2 regions of the Janthinobacterium sp. YR213 genome follow, and region 2 is predicted to be linked to the other one. Evidence: riboswitches for the same ligand, from Rfam matches in the RefSeq annotation. Region 2 holds a riboswitch; the other holds the start of a gene.
The links. Region 2 has a riboswitch for thiamine pyrophosphate ahead of thiC (phosphomethylpyrimidine synthase ThiC). Riboswitches for the same ligand answer to the same signal wherever they lie in the genome.
Positions count from the first base shown of each region.

Region 1: linked by a shared signal. The riboswitch ahead of BLT98_RS06680 (TonB-dependent siderophore receptor) and the one ahead of thiC (phosphomethylpyrimidine synthase ThiC) in region 2 are both predicted to bind thiamine pyrophosphate.

Region 1 covers NZ_FNDA01000001.1:1,504,213-1,511,512, reverse strand. Annotated here, with positions in the region: gene BLT98_RS06685 (alpha/beta hydrolase family protein) at 1-480, opposite strand, end outside; gene BLT98_RS06680 (TonB-dependent siderophore receptor) at 616-2,793, opposite strand; TPP riboswitch at 2,879-2,976, opposite strand; gene BLT98_RS06675 (iron-containing alcohol dehydrogenase) at 3,054-4,211, opposite strand; gene BLT98_RS06670 (ferritin family protein) at 4,354-4,659, shown strand; gene BLT98_RS06665 (Imm26 family immunity protein) at 4,753-5,232, shown strand; gene BLT98_RS06660 (sensor histidine kinase) at 5,358-6,716, opposite strand; gene ompR (osmolarity response regulator transcription factor OmpR) at 6,730-7,300, opposite strand, start outside.
Region 2 covers NZ_FNDA01000007.1:108,046-115,345, forward strand. Annotated here, with positions in the region: gene BLT98_RS25730 (putative bifunctional diguanylate cyclase/phosphodiesterase) at 1-246, opposite strand, end outside; gene BLT98_RS25735 (Crp/Fnr family transcriptional regulator) at 482-1,222, shown strand; gene BLT98_RS25740 (PAS domain-containing hybrid sensor histidine kinase/response regulator) at 1,267-3,171, shown strand; gene BLT98_RS25745 (response regulator) at 3,200-4,006, shown strand; gene BLT98_RS25750 (hypothetical protein) at 4,046-4,300, shown strand; TPP riboswitch at 4,409-4,524, shown strand; gene thiC (phosphomethylpyrimidine synthase ThiC) at 4,604-6,517, shown strand; gene thiS (sulfur carrier protein ThiS) at 6,529-6,741, shown strand; gene BLT98_RS25765 (thiazole synthase) at 6,767-7,300, shown strand, end outside.

The sequences.
Region 1 (7,300 bases), on a different contig from region 2:
AACGCCGTTGATGCGGGCATAGCCATGATCATCGTCGAGGCGGTCGCCTCGACTCGACGAGCGGAACATATCGTAGCCGAACAGGTATTCCTGGTTGGTGCCGTCGAGGTCAAAAGCGATGATTTCACCAGTTGATACCGGTTGTTCCAGCTCCCCCAGTTCCAGACCCTTGCGCAGTACCAAACGCGTGTTCGTCAACCAAAGGTAGTTAAGCGGCACTTCAAATATGTGCAGGCGCAGCATGCCTACCGCTTTCATGTCCGGCAATGCATAGATGGTGATGATGGGGATGCTGCGCCCGCCCTGCTGCATCTGAGTCGTGACCGCTATGTGTTTGCCATCTGGCGACAGGCGTGGTGTACTGAACCGATCCTTGCTGGTGAATTGCTCTATGGGAATCGCTGCCTCGGTGGCGTGGACGCTGCCTCCGGTGATCAGGATCAGGCTGGCAAATATCAGTGACGACACATGCTGTTTCATGGAGATGCCTTGCGCGGATAATAAAATAAGGGTGGTAATTATAGCAATTTAATAATTACCACAGTGTAATATTTTAATTATTTGATATTTTCGTCCACGAATAGGGGCATGTCCGGCGCATGCCCCATGTGGTTGTCAGAAGTCGAATTGCGCCGACACCTTCAAGGTGCGGCTTGCACCCGGAAACAGGTAGCCGCCTGCTTCCGGAGTCACATCGCGCCAGTAGAACTTGTCCGTCACGTTGTTGACGGTGGCGCGCAGCACGGCTGGCGTGCCGGCCAGGCGCGTGGCCCAGGCGGCGCCCAGGTTGAACACGCTGTACGAAGGCACGAAGGTGGTGTTGTTGTTTTCAAACGCCTTTTTGCCCGCATATTCCCAGCTGCCATTCACGCTCAAGCCCGCCACCTGCTGCACGGCGTAGTCCGCGTGCACGGCCGCCTTGAAGGCCGGCACGTTGGGCACGCGCTTGCCATCGTAGTCCGCACTGCCCGTGCCTGATTGCTGGCTGTTCAGGGCCGTGATGGACGCGCCCAGGTTCAGGTTGGCCGATGCCTTGCCCTGGGCAGACAATTCCAGGCCACGGTGCTGGGCCTGGCCCGCGCGCACGAAGTTGTAGGTGCTCATGCTGCTGTCGAGGTACTGGTTGAATTCCAGGCCCTTGCGGATCTGGAACAGGGTGGCGGCCACCATGAAGTCCTGCGTCAGGTCCGCCTTCACGCCCAATTCGACCTGCTTCGAGCGGCTCGGCGTCAGTTCCACATTGGCGTTTTCCGCGTAGCGGTCGGCCGTGCCGCCGTGCTCCATGCCCTGCGAATACGATGCATACACGGCGATATTGTCTTGCGGGTTGTACACCAGCGCCACGTTCGGCAACAGGAAGTCGTGCTTGGCGCGGATTTCCGTGTCGGCCTTCAGCACATACTGGTAGCCATCCACATTGATGTGGCGCAGGCCGCCATGCAGCTTCCAGTTGGGCGCCAGGCTGACGATGTCCTGCACGAAGACGGATTTTTCCTTGTCGTTGCGTACCAGGCGCACGGGGCCCGTGACGCCGTCGGATGGCGCGACGATGACGGGGCGATAAATGTTGCTGATGCCCACTTCGTCGTACACGTACTTGCCGGCCCGGTCCTTGCGGTTGAAGTACGACACGCCGGCAGTGAATTCGTGGCGCAGGCTGCCGGTGGCGAACTTGCCCTGGATCATGGCTTGCGCGCTCAGCGGCTTCTTCGTCTCGCCCAGGCTGCGGAAGTCCCATACGGAGAAATCGCCATTGCTGCAGAAGACGGGCGCCCAGCCTTCCGGGCTGCAGCCATACGGATACGCCGTGTAGTCGTCGCGCTTGAACGAGTGCTGGTTGGCGGACAGGGTGGCGTGCCAGTAATCATTGAAGGCGTACTGGAAGCGCAGGCCGAGGTTGCTGGTGACGGTTTCCACCGGATGCGTCCACGGCTGCTTGTTGAGCATGGTGTCGGCGCTGACGTTGGCCGGCAGGCTGCCGTTGCTCAGCAGCTGGAAGCCGGGCGCCGTGACCTGCGCCTTGTCCTGGTAGTCGGCGTCGAGCTGCAGCAGGGCTTGCGGGGAAATCTGCCAGTCGAAGGCGCCGGAAATGAACCGACGGTTGCCGTCCGCGCCCTTGATGTAGGAACGCAGGCGCTCGGCCGCCACGTTGACGCGGTAACCGAAGCGCGTGTCTTCCAGGCGTCCGCCCAGGTCGACGGCGCCATACACGGTGCCCCGTTCGCGCGCTTCCACGGTGACGGTGCGCAGCGGTGCGGCGGTGGGGCGCTTGACGATAAAGTCGATCACGCCGCCAGGCGCGGCCACGCCTGCCTGCAAGCCGGCCAGGCCTTTTAATACTTCGATGCGTTCCTTGTTTTCCAGCGGAATTTGCGTGTCGCCAGGAATGGCCACGCCATCCTTGCGGTAGCTGGAGTTCGTGTCGAGCTTGAAGCCGCGGATGGTGAACTGTTCCGCGTAGCCGACGGCGTTGTACGACTCATTGATGCTGGCGTCGAGCTTGACGGCATCGCTGAGATTGCGGATCTGCAAGTCCTGCATGTCTTTTTGCGAAATGACGGTGACGGACGCCGGTGTCTGCAGCAGCGGCGCGTCGGCAAAGCCGCCCACGGAGGCGCGCTTGGCGGCCGGCGCCTTGCTGGCCGTGACGACGACTTCGGCCATGTTTTGGGCCTGCGGGTCAGCGGCTTCGGTGGTGTCGTTCGCAGCAAAGGCAGGCGCGGCAAACGCGTGCAGGATAGCCAGGGTCAGTACAGGACGGGAAAAATGCGCAGATAAATTCGGTGTGGACATAGATTGCTCGTGGTTCAAGCCGTCTCTGTAAAGAGCACGGCAGGCTGCTTGTTCGGCTGGCGCCAACGCAGGAGCTATCAAAGGAGGGAGGTACTTTGCGCTTTCCTTCGCTGGCATTATCCAGATCAGGTACGAAGGGTATCTCTCACCCGGATAACTGCTCCAGGACCCCTAGCGGTTGACAGCTTAGCATGAACCACGGCCAGCTGTCCCCCTGGCTGACCGTTTTACAACAGTGTGGCTGGAATCTGCAAACTGCGCTACAGACTCAGTTCCAGTACCTTGCGGCTGACGGCGGGCGTCACTTCGCGCTGTTCGCCCAGCGCCGTCATGCCGTGCGCTTCCAGGGCGGATACGACGGCATCCACGCTGGCGTGGTTCAGGCCGTAGTCGGCCAGGCGCGTCTTGACGCCCATATGGCGGAAGAAGAATTCCGTGCGCGCGATGGCGGCCTCGATGCGGCCATCCTCGTCGCCGCCGTCCAGGCCCCACACGCGGGCCGCGTATTGCAGCAGCTTGGCGCGCTTGGCCTGCTTGCGCACGCGCAGCATGCTGGGCAGGATGATGGCCAGGGTCTGGGCATGGTCGAGCTCGTACAAGGCCGTCAATTCGTGGCCGATGGCGTGCGTGGACCAGTCCTGCGGCACGCCCACGCCGATCAGGCCGTTCAAGGCCAGGGTGGCGCTCCACATCACGTTGGCGCGCACGTCGTAGTCGTCCGGGTGCGACAGGGCTTTCGGGCCTTCCTCGATCAGGGTCAATAAAATGCCTTCGGCGAAGCGGTCCTGCACGGACGCGTTCACGGGGTAGGTCAAATACTGCTCCATGACATGCGCAAACGCATCGACGACGCCATTGCCCACCTGGCGCAGCGGCAAGGTGAACGTTTTCGACGGATCCAGCACGGAGAATTTCGGATACACCTTGCGGCTCATGAACGAGCGCTTTTCCTGCGTGGCCTTGCGCGTGATCACGGCCGAGCCATTCATTTCGGAACCCGTTGCCGGTAACGTCAATACCGTGCCGAAGGGCAGGGCGGCCTCGACGATCTTGCCGCCTTTGGCCAGGATGTCCCACGCCTCGCCTTCATGCAGGGCGGCCGCGGCGATGAATTTGGTGCCATCGACCACGGAACCGCCGCCGACGGCCAGCAGGAAATCGATGCGCTCGCTTTTCACCATGGCCACGGCCTGCATCAGGGTTTCATAGCTGGGATTGGGTTCGATGCCGGCAAATTCCAGCAAGGTATGGCCGGCCAGCGCCGCCTTGACTTCATCATAGACGCCGTTCTGCTTGATGCTGCCGCCGCCATACGTCATGAGCACTCTGGCATGCGGCGGGATCAGCGCCGTGATGGCGGCGATCTGGCCCTGGCCGAAGAGGATTTGCGTCGGATTGTAAAAGTCGAAATTGAACATGGGGCTCCTGCCGCTGGGGTTTAGGCTGTTGCTGAGCCATGATTATGGCCGAACGGGTGGAAACGTGTCGTGGACGCTTGAGCTTTTCGCCCGCGCGGTGGAGAATGCAGCCGATGTCACCACCACGCGAAAAGGAATGCGCATGACCAACGTCCCACTGGAAGAATCCGGCTTGCCGGCCACCGCGCTCGACATGCACCGCGCCATCGGCGCCACCATCGCCGCGCTGCAGGCGCTGGACTTGAACAGCCAGCGTTTCGAGGCATGCACGGACCCGGAACTGCGCCGCGTGCTCGCGCATGCGGGCGACACCAGCCGGCGCGAAATATCCATGCTGCTCGAATGGATGCGCCGCCGCGATGCGCGCCTGGATGCGGCCATGAAGGAAGCGCTGTTCAAGGCGGGGCCGATTGTTGCTCAGTATCACTATGACGAGAAAATATTGTAACTATTGGTTTGTTGCTGTGGCGTACCATGCGCCACTTTTGCATCGTTTCGCGTAGACTGTGCCCCGGACACGATTTTGGGGGAGTTTGCAACGATGAGATCATTACCATACCGAGAAGGCAGCTGGTTTGCCGTGCCCTTGCCGGGCGGCGGCTATGCCGTCGGCGTGGTGGCGCGCAGGGCGCCTGCCGGGCGCATCATGCTGGCGTATATGTTCGGACCGAAGCGCGACAGCTTGCCGACGCTCGATGAGCTGGAAGGCTTGCGGCCGGAACAGGCCGTACGCCGCCTGCGCACGGGCGACATGGCCCTGCTCAACGAGCGCTGGCCTCTGCTGGGTGACAGCCTCCACTGGGAGCGCGACGCCTGGCCCATGCCGGCCTTTATCCGCCGCAATGAATCCTTGCAGCGCGCCTGGCGCGCCAGCTATGCGGACGCCGACCCTGCCAAGCTGAACCGCGAAGAATCGATCCCCTTCGATACGCCGGGCATGGAGAGCGATTCCCTGTACGGCTACGGGGCGACGGAATTGCTGATGAATAAATTGCTGGCGCAGGAGCAGGCGTCCGCTTGACCGTTGTCGGGCGGCGGAAACGCCGGAGCCGGTAGCGTAGGTCGGATTAGCGCCTGGCGCGTAATCCGACAGGAATAGCCAACAATGTTGTCGGATTATGCGAGGCAAGGCTTCGCTGATCCGACCTACGCCGCTGGCAAGCTGATCTGAAACGCCAGGCCGCCGCCTTCGCGGTTGCGCACTTGCAATTCGGCGCCATGGCGCAGCAGCACGCGGTCGACGATGGCCAGGCCCAGGCCGGCGCCGTTTGCCTGCCCGCGCGCCGTATCGAGGCGGGTGAACGGCTTCATCAGTTGCTCGATCTTTTCTGCCGGCACGCCCGTGCCGTGGTCTTGCACTTCGATGATGACCTTTTTCGCGCCGTGGCTGGTGCGCACCTGGCAGGCGATGTCGATTTCCGTCACGTCGCTGCCCGGCGTCTTGCCATAGCGGCGCGCATTCTCGATCAGGTTGTTCAGCACGCGGCGCAGGTCGGTGGGGTTGCCCATCGCATGCGCGCCGTCGGCGATGCTGGCGTTGATCTTCACATCCGGCAGGCGCATGGCTTCGCGCGTCATGTCGCTGAGCAAACCGCTCAGGTCGACATCCGTAAAGCTCGACGCTTCCGTCGGCTTGGCATAGTCGAGGAACTGGCCGATGATGGCGTCCATCTGCCCGATATCGGACTGGATGCCTTCGCGCGCCTCGTCCGACAGGTTCGCCATTTCCACTTCCAGCTGCATGCGCGCCAGCGGCGTGCGCAAGTCGTGCGAAATGCCCGCCAAAATCACGGCGCGGTCCGATTCCACCTGTTTCAGATCATCGACCATCTGGTTGAAGCTGCGGTTCGCCTCGATGATTTCGATCGGGCCCTTTTCCGGCAGCGGCGCCGGCTGCTTGCCCTTGGCGATGTCGCGCGCGGCCGCCGTCAAACGCGACAGCGGCAGATTGATCAGGCTGGAAATGATGGCTGCGCCCAGCAGGGACAGCAGCGACACCAGGCTGGCCCAGCCGAGCCACTGGAAGCCCGTCAGGCCGCGCAGGCGCTCCCGGTCCAGCATCAGCCAGTACTCGTCGTCGTCGATCTTGAAGCTGACCCAGAAGCCGGCCACGCCGTTGACGCGCGCGGAAAAGCGCGTGTCCTTGCCCAGCTTGGCCTTCACCAGCGCCTCGATGTCGGGCATCAGGTAATTGTCGGGCGGCGGCTCGATGCGGTCGTCCTCTTCCAGCGAGAAGATGCGGATGCCTTCATTGCTGACGAGATCGAACAGCAGCTCGCGCCGCAGCTCGGGAGCCGAGTGCGTCAGTGCCGCATGCGTGATGGTAACGACGGAAATGATCTGGGCGGAAATCTGCTGCGCCTGCGGCTCGCGCTGGATGAAGGAAATCATGCTGAACCAGGCGATCATGCTGACCGTGGTCAAGGTGCCGAGCAGCAAAAAGGTGCGCCAGAACAAGCCGCTTTTCAGCCGCGCCAGGCTGATATCGGGAAAAAGCTTCATCATGCCTCGCCTGCGATCAGCGCGGCTGTCCGTCCGGGATGAAGACGTAACCTAAGCCCCACACGGTCTGGATGAACAGCGGGCTCGACGGATCAGGTTCGATGAGTTTGCGCAGGCGCGAGATTTGCACGTCCAGGCTGCGGTCGAACACTTCGTATTCGCGGCCGCGCGCCAGTTCCATGAGTTTCTCGCGCGACAGCGGCTGGCGCGCATGGCGGGCAAACACTTTCAGCACCGAAAATTCACCGGTCGTCAGCGGCACTGTTTCGCCATTCTTTTTCAGGGTACGCGTGCCCAGATCCAGCACGAAGTCGCCGAATTCGAAGGTTTGCGGCGTTTCCGACGGCGCGCCCGGGATTTCATCGGGACCCTTGCGGCGCAGCACGGCGCCGATGCGGGCCACCAGTTCACGCGGATTGAATGGTTTCGGCAGGTAATCGTCGGCACCCATTTCCAGGCCCACGATGCGGTCCACGTCCTCGCCCTTGGCCGTCAGCATGATGATCGGCGTCTGGTCGCCCGCGCCGCGCAGGCGGCGGCAGATCGACAGGCCGTCTTCGCCCGGCAGCATCAGGTCGAGCACCAGC
Region 2 (7,300 bases):
CACACCACCGAGCAGCACATACAAAGAGCCGCGATGGCTGGCGTCCAGGCCCATGCCTTTGGCCGGCAGCAGGGCGGCACCCAGCGTGTGCCCGCTGGCATGGTACTGCAGCAGCAGCCGGGTGCTTTCCGACTCGATCTGGCGTGCCGAGACGTAGCACAGCGCCGTCAGGCACAGCCCGACTGCCAGGGTGATCAGGGCCGAGGTGGAGACGGAAATGGAGATGCGTTTGAAGAATGATTGCATGGTGGCCCCGTGGCAGCGCCGGTGCCGATCCATGATCAGGCAGGCCGGGCAGTGACTGACTGTAGGGCGGGCGGCGAAATGTCGTCCGTTCGCTACCGAACGGACGGTAATGCCGACAAGAAATATAGTCGGGTCACTGTGCCAGTGCTGTGTTACGCTGCCGCATATGGCGCCCCTCGTTCGGACGTCTTACCTCTACCCCCTAGCTGACGACTGGAAACCAGGAAACCTGCCCATGTCGAGTCCGCATGCCCAGCTACACAACCCGAATCAAAACCATTTGCTCGCCGCCATGCTCGACGCCGATTTCGCGCGCCTGGCCCCCCACCTGGAGCAAGTATCCATGTTGCTCGGTGACGTGATCTACGATTCGGGCGACAAGCTGCAGCATGTGTATTTTCCCACCACGGCCATCGTTTCCATTCACTACCTACTGGAAAACGGCGGCTCGTCGGAAATTGCCGGCGTCGGCAATGAAGGCGTCGTGGGCGTGTCGCTGTTCATGGGCGGCAATTCGACGCCGAGCCGCGCCGTCGTGCAGACGGGCGGCGTCGGCTACCGGCTGAAGGCGCATTTGCTGATGGAAGAGTTCGACCGTGCCGGTCCCGTCATGCGCTTGCTGCTGCGCTATACGCAAGCGTTGATCACGCAAATGTCGCAAACGGCCGTCTGCAACCGCCACCATACGGTGGAGCAGCAGCTGTGCCGCTGGCTGCTGCTGACCATGGACCGCCTGCCGAACCGCGAGCTGACGATGACGCAGGAGTTGATTGCCAACATGCTGGGCGTACGCCGCGAAGGCGTGACGGAAGCGGCCGGGCGCCTGCAGGCGCGCGGCTTCATCAGTTACCGGCGCGGCCATATCTCCGTGCTGGACCGTGCCGGCCTCGAAGGCCACGTGTGCGAATGCTATGGCGTGGTCAAAAAGGAATTCACGCGCCTGTTGTCGGATGTGCGCCAGCGCCAGGCGCACTGAACACCGCATCTTTTTTTTATCGTTGTTACAGCTCAGGCTACCCCATGCAATCTGTTGAAAATATTCCCCCGCGCGCACCGTCGCGCTGGCCCATGGCGCTGGCGTTTTCGTTCAGCGCCATCGTGCTGCTGGCCATCGGCCTGCTGGCCTGGCGCGCGCCGTTCGAGACGGCATGCGTCATCGACGCGCTGGTCTTCTTGCTGCTGATGCTGCTTGTCGCGCTGTACCGGCGCACCTTGGCGGCCAGCCTGCCGCGCCAGCTGCTCAAGGCGGGCGCCTTGCAGGATGCGATTTTCAACAGCGCCAATTTTTCGTGCATCGCCACCGATGCGCAGGGCGTGATCCAGATCTTCAACGTGGGCGCCGAACGCATGCTGGGCTATGAAGCGAGCGACGTGGTGGACAAGCTGACGCCGGCCGGTATTTCCGATGCGCAAGAAATCGTCGCGCGGGCGGCCGCCCTCAGTGCCGAACTCGACAGGGTCATCACGCCCGGCGTGGAAGCGCTCGTGTTCAAGGCCACGCGCGGCATCGAAGACATTTATGAACTGACCTACATCCGCAAGGATGGCAGCCGTTTCCCGGCCATCGTCTCCGTGACGGCCTTGCGCGACGTGCAGAACAAGGTCATCGGTTACTTGCTGATCGGCACAGACAATACGGCACGCAAGCAGGTCGAGGCGGAACAGGCGCTGCTGGACCAGCGCCTGCGCGAACAGCAGGCGTATACGCGCTCGCTGGTCGAGACCAACAATGCGGAGTTGAAGAAGGCGCGCCTGGTGGCGGAAAAGGCCAACCGCGCCAAGTCCGAATTCCTGTCGAGCATGAGCCACGAATTGCGCACGCCCCTGAATGCCGTGCTGGGCTTTGCGCAGCTGATGGCGTCCGACGTGCCGCCACCGAGCCCGCCGCAGCAGCGCTCGATCGAACAAATCCTCAAGGGCGGCTGGTATCTGTTACGCCTGATTAACGAGATCCTCGACCTGGCCATGATCGAATCGGGCAAGGTCACCTTGTCGCAGGAAGCCATGTCCCTGCTCGACGTGTTGCAGGATTGCCAGGCGATGATCGCGCCGCAGGCGGAAAAGCGCGGCATCCGCATGCACTTCCCCCGCTGCGGCCAGGCCTTCTATGTACATGCGGACCGCACGCGCGTGAAACAGGTGATGGTCAACCTGCTGTCGAACGCCATCAAGTACAACCAGGGCGGCGGCACCGTTACCGTCGATTGCAGCCAGCGCGGCGCCAAGGTGCGGGTCAGCGTGCGCGACAGTGGCGTCGGCCTCGATGCGGGCCAGGTGGCACAGTTGTTCCAGCCCTTCAACCGCCTGGGACAGGAAAACAGCACGGAAGAGGGCACGGGCATCGGTCTCGTCGTCACCAAGCAATTGATCGAATTGATGGGCGGCACCATCGGCGTCGACAGCACGGTGGGCGTGGGCACCACGTTCTGGTTCGAGCTCGCTTCGAGCAGCGCGCCGGCATTGGTGCTGGGCGATGGCGACGCGCTGCCGCAGGTGCAGGTGCCGCAGGAAAGCCAGCGCACCTTGCTGTACGTGGAAGACAATCCCGCCAACCTGGCGCTGGTCGAGCAATTGATCGCCCGCCGCAGCGATTTGAAGTTGCTCACAGCCATCGATGCGCACCTGGGCATCGACCTGGCGCGCACGTATCAGCCGGACGTGATCTTGATGGATATCAACCTGCCCGGCATCAGCGGCTTCGGCGCACTGCATATCCTGCACGACGACCCGCTCACCAGCCACATTCCCGTGATGGCCCTGTCGGCCAACGCCGTGCCGCGCGACATCGAGAAAGGCCTGGAAGCGGGTTTCTTCCGCTATTTGACCAAGCCGATCAAGGTCGTCGAGTTCATGGATGCGCTCGACGTGGCCCTGCACCATGCGGCCGCGCACGGCCTGGCCGACGACACTCACGCAGTACGCTAATTCAGCACTTAATTTTAGGAATACCGCCATGCTTCAAGCCACCGAGATCCTGAACGCCAGCATCCTCATCGTTGATGACCAGGAGGCCAACGTCATGCTGCTGGAACAGGTGCTGCGCAATGCCGGCTATACGCGCATTACCTCCACCATGGATCCGCAAGCCGTGCATGCGCTGCACCAGCAGCACCGTTACGACCTGATCCTGCTCGACTTGCAAATGCCGGAAATGGATGGCTTCGAGGTGATGGAAGGCTTGCGCGACATCGAGGCGGGCAGCTATCTGCCCGTGCTGGTGATCACGGCCCAGCCCGGCCACAAGCTGCGCGCGCTGCAAGCGGGCGCCAAGGATTTCGTCAGCAAGCCCTTCGACCTGGTGGAAGTGAAAACGCGCATCCACAACATGCTGGAAGTGCGCTTGCTATACCAGAAGCTGGCCGAATACAACAAGTCGCTGGAACAGATGGTGGAAGCGCGCACGGCGGAGCTGCGCGAAAGCGAAGCGCGCTTCCAGCGCTTCACGGAACTGTCGTCCGACTGGTACTGGGAACAGGATGCGCAAGGCAATCTGACGCGCTTTTCCGGCCCCGTGGCCGAAATGCTGGGCATTGGCAGCGAGGAAGAGCCACAGCGCTGGAACGCCACCGAACGCGCGCTGCTCGACGCAAAAATTGCCGCACGCGAACCGTTCCTTGATTTCATCTACAGCCGCGCCAACCTCGACGGCAGCACGCAGTACCTGCAAGTGAGCGGCGAACCGATGTTCGACAATGGCAGCCGCTTCATCGGCTACCGCGGCATCGGCCTCGATGTCACGGAGCGCCTGCGCATCGCCTGATTTATACTTGGTGCCATCCACATCCACAAGGAAAGCATCATGGCTGACAAATCTCCCTCCTATTGGTTCCCCGCCAAGACCTATGGCTGGGGCTGGGGCTTGCCCATCACCTGGCAAGGCTGGCTGGTGTTCCTGGCCGCGCTGGCGCTGTTCGCCTGCGGCGCCTTCCTGTTTCCGCCGCAAACCATGCTGGTCGGCTACATCGTCTATGAAGTGGCCATCGTTGCCGTGCTCATTTTCATCTGCCAGCTGAAGGGCGAACCGACCAGCTGGCGCTGGGGCAAGAAGAAATAAGCGCGATGGCGTCTGTTGCAATGCAGCAGATGCGCAAAGACGACACCTGCAAGAAATCATCTGGCCACGCGGCGTGAACCGCGTATAATTGGCTCGCTGCCGCAAGGCGGCAAACGCTAGGGGTCCTGCCTTTCGCTGTGGAAACACGGTGCAAGCGCGGGTGAGAAATACCCTCCGAACCTGATCTGGATAATGCCAGCGAAGGGAAGCTTTAGGATGAACGCACCCCGCTTTTCCGCGTGCGCGCAGCCGAACCTCCTTAGCTGGCTCCAGGCTTAAAAATAGTCTAGCCAAGGAGCCAAAATGAACGCCAACCCGAAATTCCTCTCCGCCACCGCCACGGTCGACGAAGCCGCCATCGCGCCGCTGCCCAATTCGCGCAAGATCTACGTGCAAGGCAGCCGCCCTGACATCCGCGTGCCCATGCGCGAGATCAGCCAGTCCGACACGGAAGCGTCGTTCGGCGGCGAAAAGAATCCGCCGATCTACGTCTACGACACCTCCGGCCCCTACACGGATCCGGACGTGCAGATCGACATCCGCTCTGGCCTCGATACGCCGCGCCTGCCGTGGATCATGGAGCGGGCCGACACGGAAGAATTGCCCGGTCCGACCTCCGATTACGGCATCGCCCGCCTGGCGGACCCGAAACTGGCCGAGCTGCGTTTCAACCTGCACCGCAAGCCGCGCCGCGCCATTGCCGGCAAGAACGTGACGCAAATGCATTACGCGCGCCAGGGTATCATCACGCCGGAAATGGAATTCGTCGCCATCCGCGAAAACATGCGCCGGCAGGAATATTTGCGCGAGCTGAAAGCTTCCGGCCCCATGGGCGAGCGCCTGGCCGACCTGATGGGCCGCCAGCATCCTGGCCAGTCCTTCGGCGCCAGCATCCCGGCGGAAATCACGCCGGAATTCGTGCGCGAGGAAATCGCCCGTGGCCGCGCCATCATTCCCGCCAACATCAACCACCCGGAAGTGGAACCGATGATTATCGGCCGCAATTTCCTCGTGAAGATCAATGCGAATATCGGCAATTCCGCCGTCACCTCGTCGATCGGCGAGGAAGTGGAAAAGATGACCTGGGCCATCCGCTGGGGCGGCGACAATGTGATGGATCTGTCCACAGGTAAACATATCCACGAGACGCGCGAATGGATCGTGCGCAACAGCCCCGTCCCCATCGGCACCGTGCCCATCTACCAGGCGCTGGAAAAGGTCAATGGCAAGGCCGAAGATTTAACTTGGGAAATTTTCCGCGACACCTTGATCGAGCAGGCCGAGCAGGGCGTCGACTATTTCACCATCCATGCGGGCGTGCTGTTGCGCTATGTGCCGATGACGGCCAAGCGCTTGACGGGCATCGTCTCGCGCGGCGGCTCCATCATGGCGAAATGGTGTCTGGCGCACCATCAGGAATCGTTCCTGTACACGCATTTCGAAGAGATTTGCGAAATCATGAAGGCGTATGACGTGTCGTTCTCGCTGGGCGACGGTTTGCGTCCCGGTTCCATCTACGACGCCAACGACGAGGCGCAGCTGGGCGAACTGAAAACCCTGGGCGAACTGACGCAGGTTGCGTGGAAGCACGACGTACAGGTGATGATCGAAGGTCCGGGCCACGTACCGATGCAGCTCATCAAGGAAAACATGGACCTGCAGCTGGAGCAGTGCGGCGAAGCGCCGTTCTACACCCTGGGACCGTTGACGACGGATATCGCGCCCGGCTACGACCACATCACCTCGGGCATCGGCGCGGCCATGATCGGCTGGTATGGCACGGCCATGCTGTGCTATGTGACGCCGAAGGAACACCTGGGTTTGCCCAACAAGGCGGACGTGAAGGACGGCATCATCACGTACAAGATCGCGGCGCATGCGGCCGACCTGGCCAAGGGCCATCCGGGCGCGCAAATCCGCGACAACGCGCTGTCGAAAGCCCGCTTCGAATTCCGCTGGGACGACCAGTTCAACATCGGCCTGGACCCGGACAAGGCGCGCGAATTCCACGATGAAACCCTGCCCAAGGATTCGGCCAAGGTGGCGCATTTCTGCTCCATGTGCGGCCCCCATTTCTGCTCGATGAAGATCACGCAGGAGGTGCGCGAATACGCGGCCGGCATGGGTATCGCGGAAGACAAGGCGCTCAAGCAGGGCATGGAAATCAAGGCCATCGAATTCATCAAGAACGGCGCCGAGCTGTACCGCAAGGTCTGAAGGAGAGCGTGATGCCTGCATTGATATCCATCACGCTCAACGGCGCACCGCACCAGGTGCCGCCGGGGCAAACCCTCGATCAATTGATCGCCGCCCTGTCGCTGGAAAACCAGGCGCTGGCGCTGGCCGTCAACCGCAACGTCGTGCCGCGCAAGGCGTGGCCAGGGCAGGTCTTGCAGACGCAAGATCAAGTGGAAATAGTACGCGCCATCGGCGGCGGTTAAGTTGAGAATAGAGAAGGAAGAACACATGAACACCGCAACAAACAACGACCTGCTGACCATCGCAGGAAAACAGTACTCATCGCGCCTGCTGGTGGGCAGCGGCAAGTACAAGGATTTGCCGCAGACGCGCGAAGCGACGGATGCGGCGGAAGCGCAGATCATCACGGTGGCGATTCGCAGGGTCAACATTGGCCAGGACCCGAACGCGCCCAGCCTGCTCGATTTCGTGCCACCGGACCAGTACACGATCTTGCCGAACACGGCCGGCTGCTACAACGCAAAAGATGCCGTCTACACCTTGCAACTGGCACGCGAGCTCTTGGGCGGGCGCAATCTGGTGAAGCTGGAAGTGCTGGGCGACGAAAAAACCTTGTTTCCGCACATGCCGGAAACCCTGGTCGCGGCCGAAGCGCTGGTCAAGGATGGCTTCGACGTGATGGTCTACTGCAGCGACGACCCCATCCAGGCGAAGATTCTGGAGGACATCGGCTGCGTGGCCGTCATGCCGCTGGCGTCGCTGATCGGCTCGGGCATGGGCATATTGAATCCGTGGAACTTG